DNA from 2 places in the Shewanella polaris genome. Region 1 is predicted to be linked to the other one. Evidence: riboswitches for the same ligand, from Rfam matches in the RefSeq annotation. Region 1 holds a riboswitch; the other holds the start of a gene.
The links. A riboswitch is a leader RNA that binds a small molecule or an ion and turns the genes downstream of it on or off. The one in region 1 is predicted to bind thiamine pyrophosphate.
Positions count from the first base shown of each region.

Region 2: linked by a shared signal. The riboswitch ahead of thiC (phosphomethylpyrimidine synthase ThiC) and the one ahead of FH971_RS11970 (TonB-dependent receptor) in region 1 are both predicted to bind thiamine pyrophosphate.

Region 1 covers NZ_CP041036.1:2,746,894-2,749,368, forward strand. Annotated here, with positions in the region: gene FH971_RS11970 (TonB-dependent receptor) at 1-1,542, opposite strand, end outside; TPP riboswitch at 1,600-1,706, opposite strand; gene FH971_RS11975 (YcfL family putative periplasmic lipoprotein) at 1,876-2,268, opposite strand; gene FH971_RS11980 (PaaI family thioesterase) at 2,332-2,475, opposite strand, start outside.
Region 2 covers NZ_CP041036.1:2,537,960-2,540,434, forward strand. Annotated here, with positions in the region: gene thiC (phosphomethylpyrimidine synthase ThiC) at 1-1,645, opposite strand, end outside; TPP riboswitch at 1,852-1,951, opposite strand; gene FH971_RS11075 (TonB-dependent receptor plug domain-containing protein) at 2,209-2,475, shown strand, end outside.

The DNA.
Region 1 (2,475 bases):
AGTGTCGAATTCTTTCTTGTCTGACAATTCAGCAGGTAATGTCATATTAAAACCACCCGCTTTATAACCGCGAGCAACACGAGCATATGCATTGTGATTATCATTAATGACTTTTGACAATGCTATATGGCCTCCCCACATATCTTCTGATGGGGTAAAATTATCTTCGTTAGTGTCACTATAATCAGTATCGCGACGCTCGAAACGCAACCCTGTCGACAATAAGTAATCATCGCCTAAATGGCTGTCTAGTTGAGCAAATACAGCATAGTTTGTCGCATCATAGCTCGACTGTAACACTTCATCAGGGTAAGAATTGTACTCGGAGTACAAGTCGTTATCTTCTTTTAAATTCATTGCGTACACACCCACTAACCAGTCAGTGCTGCCCGCCCAGATACGTCCAGCCGTTTTTGACGACAAGCGAAACTCTTGAGTAAAAGTTTTACGGTCACCCTTTTTATCCCAAGTATAATCATAAACGCATGGCTCACTGCCAACAGGATTGTAGTCATCGTCATACAAAGTACATTCCTTGCTTGCCCAATACTCTGGATTTGCCCAATCGCCATCATAACCATTGTGATGATCTGTTTGTGCAAATGAAGTTAACGAAGTGAAATCAAATCCTTGCACTCCAGTATAAATGAACTTAATTCCTGTCCCTGTGGTTTTTTGGGTATCAACCCCAGGTTGGTCGGTTAAGGTGTTAGTGCGATTGTTGTCCAATGTCCATACATCGTAACCATTATCAAAATTGGCGTGCAATAAAGTTAAGTCGATTTGTAAGTCATCAGTCGCGTACCAACGAAACTTAGCCCTCGCCGTTAACTCATCACGTTCATTGGTATCATCGCGGTTAAGATAGAGGTTGTCACGATAGCCATTTTGGTTATGTTGTTCTAGTGATACTCGGTAGAGCAATTTACCCGAATCACTGAGTGGACCAGAACTAAAGCCAGAAAGCGTGCGAAGGTTGTCGTCACCTAAACTGATTTTTGCCCCATGTTCAAATGATTCTGTAGGGTCATTACTTTTTAAGTAAATTAATCCGGCTAACGCATTAGCACCATATTGGGTACCTTGTGGACCGCGCAAGACTTCAACTTGCTGCATGTCATACATGCTCGATACCATACCAAGGCCAGATAGATCGATATCGTCGACCACAAAGCCTACGGATGAGTTGGGTGCACCTTGATATTGTTCTTGTTCACCAACACCACGAATTTGGAAATATTTAGGACGAGAACTGCCACCAGACCAGTTAAAGTTGGCAATAGAATTGAGCACATCTTCAAAATGTTGCGCCCCTTCGTCTTCTAGTTGCTGTGCATCAATAACCGTCACACTTGACGGCATTTTATCAAGGCTGATATTACTAAAGTCAGCATTAACAACAATCACTTCCATTTTTTCAGATTCAGGTGTAACGCGCTCAACATCAGCGGTTTTAGCGATAGCAACAGGCGAGCTCAATGCTGTAATAACAGCTAAAGCAATTGGCGTGTGGGATAACCCAGTAGAATTTTTCGTGAACATAGGACCTCAAATAATTATTTTGAGATCCGGCAAGAGTAGCGAATAAGAGGTGCACATAAAGATAGTGTGGCCCATTCCTACGCCGGTATAAGCCGGATCAGGTTCTAAGGGTTCGTCATAAAGACATCTCAGTTCAGTTTTACTGAACACCCCTTGGCGGTCATAATTATAAACTATCTACAATCTGATTACACGAACAGTCATACATTTTAATAACACAACATATTCTGGGTATTGAAGCTAACACCTTGAAGATAAATAAAGTGTTAGCCTTAAAAATTTTTGCCCCTACCGGTTAACTTGAGTTAGGTTAACAACACTGACGTTATCTAATTAATAAGAAAACGTTTCGCGTACGTAAATCTCAAAGCGAATTGCTTGGGTATTTGGCGCCACACCGCTCACTTGTAATTGTTGCATGCCATGTAATTTAACCGATTTCCAACTGCTTGCTTCATCTTCAACAGTCAATCCGTTAGCATCAAACCAAGTAAATTTATATTGTACCCGTAAGTCGGTACTAGATTTACTTTGAATTAATGCCGATGCTTTAAGTAAATCAGCCACCATGTGTGATGAAATATTTGTCACCTTGATATCGCTCGCAAATGAGGCGCTATCTACTCTAACCAGCCCACTAGAATCGACAGCAATTCCCGCAGTATTGTGTGCACATGCACTCAGTAACAGTGCAGAAGCGATAAAGCATAATGATGTTATTTTCATACTATAGTCCTTCTAATAAACTGGCTAAATTAATTTTGTGGAACAATAAAACTCACTATATTACTAATCCAGCAAAAAATGAGCTCGAGCTGTGGCAATAAGTTGTTTACGGTTGGTTTGCCAGCAGTTAATGCTCACGTTCGCAACTCGACGACCTTGGCGAGTAATTTTACATTCGGCAAACGTATCTTGATGTAAACCAGCACG
Region 2 (2,475 bases), 210 kb from region 1:
CTTCCCAACGGAATTCAAAGCGGGCTTTTGATAATGCATTATCACGTACTTGTGCACCGGGATGACCTTTAGCGACATCAGCAGCATGGGCAGCAATCTTGTAAGCAATTAAGCCTTGTTTTACATCTTCTTTGTTAGGCAAACCTAAGTGTTCTTTAGGGGTGACGTAACACAACATCGCCACGCCGTACCAAGCCATCATGGCTGCACCAATTCCGGAGGTGAAGTGATCATATCCAGGCGCAATATCAGTCGTTTGTGGGCCTAAGGTATAAAATGGCGCTTCATCACAAAGGGCCAATTGCTTTTCCATATTGACTTTAATCAATTGCATTGGCACATGACCAGGGCCTTCTATGATGGCCTGCACATCGTATTCCCATGCAATTTTGACCAATTCACCTAAGGTTTCTAATTCCGCAAATTGCGCTTCATCATTGGCATCGGCAATTGAACCAGGGCGCATACCATCCCCTAACGACAACGACACATCGTATTGGGCGCAAATTTGGCAAATATCGCGAAAGTGTTCATATAAGAAACTTTCTTGATGGTGACTTAAACACCACTTAGCCATAATTGAACCGCCACGCGACACAATACCGGTAAGGCGTTTAGCTGTCATGGGGACATAACGCAATAACACCCCTGCATGAATCGTAAAATAGTCTACGCCCTGCTCGGCTTGTTCAATCAATGTATCTCTAAATACCGCCCAACAGAGCTCTTCGGCAACGCCATTAACCTTTTCTAATGCTTGATAAATAGGCACAGTACCAATCGGCACAGGCGAATTACGGATAAGCCACTCACGCGTTTCATGAATATAACGTCCAGTCGACAAATCCATAACCGTATCGGCGCCCCAACGGGTTGACCATACGAGTTTTTCAACTTCTTCTTCAATCGAAGATGTCACCGCAGAATTACCAATATTGGCATTCACCTTCACTAAAAAATTACGCCCAATAATCATAGGTTCAGTTTCAGGATGGTTAATATTCAGCGGAATAATCGCTCGACCTCGGGCCACTTCATCGCGGACAAACTCAGGAGTGATAAGTTGCCCAATATGTGCACCAAAATCCTCACCTGGGGCTTTTTGAGTCAACACGCTATCGGTTACTTCAGCGCGAGCCATGTTTTCACGAATGGCAATGTATTCCATTTCAGGGGTAATAATACCTTGGCGAGCATAATACATTTGGGTCACGCATTTGCCCTTCTTGGCACGTTTAGGCGCAACAAGAGCGTCAAAGCGTAAATGATCGAGTCCATCGTCAGCCAGCCGTTGTTGGGTAAAACCCGAACTTGCACCCGTTAATTGCTCAGTATCTTGTCGCTCATCAATCCATGCTTGACGGATTTTAGGTAAGCCTTCACGCACGTTGATATCAGCAAGAGGATCAGAATAAGCACCCGCACAGTCGTAGACCATAATAGGCGGATTGGCTTGTTTAATGGGTTCAGCGTCGGTACCACCAATAACGGTGTCAGTTTGATTAACTTGACGCATAGCGACGTTGATATCAGCACGACTACCCGTTAAATAGACTTTTTCCGAGTTAGGATGTTGTAACGGTTTAAGGGTATCAATAAATTGTTGAGCGTTAGCTCGAGTTTGACGACGGTTTTGATTTGACATTAGCAACCTCAATATTAAGAGTAGAGTTGCTTGTCTGGAGAGGTGTTGATAGCAGCAGTAAACAATAAAAAATGCTATTGCCTACGTCAATAATCACATAGAACATACTAATGTAATAACGTAACTGGAATATAAACCGATAAAAAACTCGGAGGTAAACGTCCAATTACAATCGTGTTAATACGTTATTTATCTTCCCAATAATCATGATTATTACGCTTGTTTCCTTCGCAGGTTCTAGCCTGATCAGGTTCAACGGATCCCGAATAAACGGTCTCAGCCATAATGGCACTCCGACAAGATGTCACGCAGTATAAGCAAGCTTGTTGCTAAATAACAAGCACTAAAATAATCATTTCATACAAAAGTAATCAATCCACATGTCAGAAACTGATGCAGTGTCATTGATATCTCCATGATTCATTTATCACCACAGACAGGTATTTATCAAGGTGCGACACTATGTCGCATTCATCATATTTATTAGCAAGTTATAATTTAACAGACTGATAAACACCTTTGAAATATATTCATCAAAGGTTGATAAAATAACAATAAAGGTGATGACGTTGGCAAATAAAGCAATCCAAACCATTAAATTAAATACAAATTACCCATGGGTTTACTCATCAATTTCATTGGCTGTAATGTTTGCTATTACACAACCAGTAATGGCTGAGCAGTACGATAAGCAAAATAGTGAAGGCATTGAGCGGGTTGAAGTACATGGACAAGCGGCCAATAACGATTTACTCGGTTCTGCCCAAAACTTATTAAATAAACAAGGTGTAGATTTTTCTGAAGCGGGTGGCGTTTCTGCATTACCGATT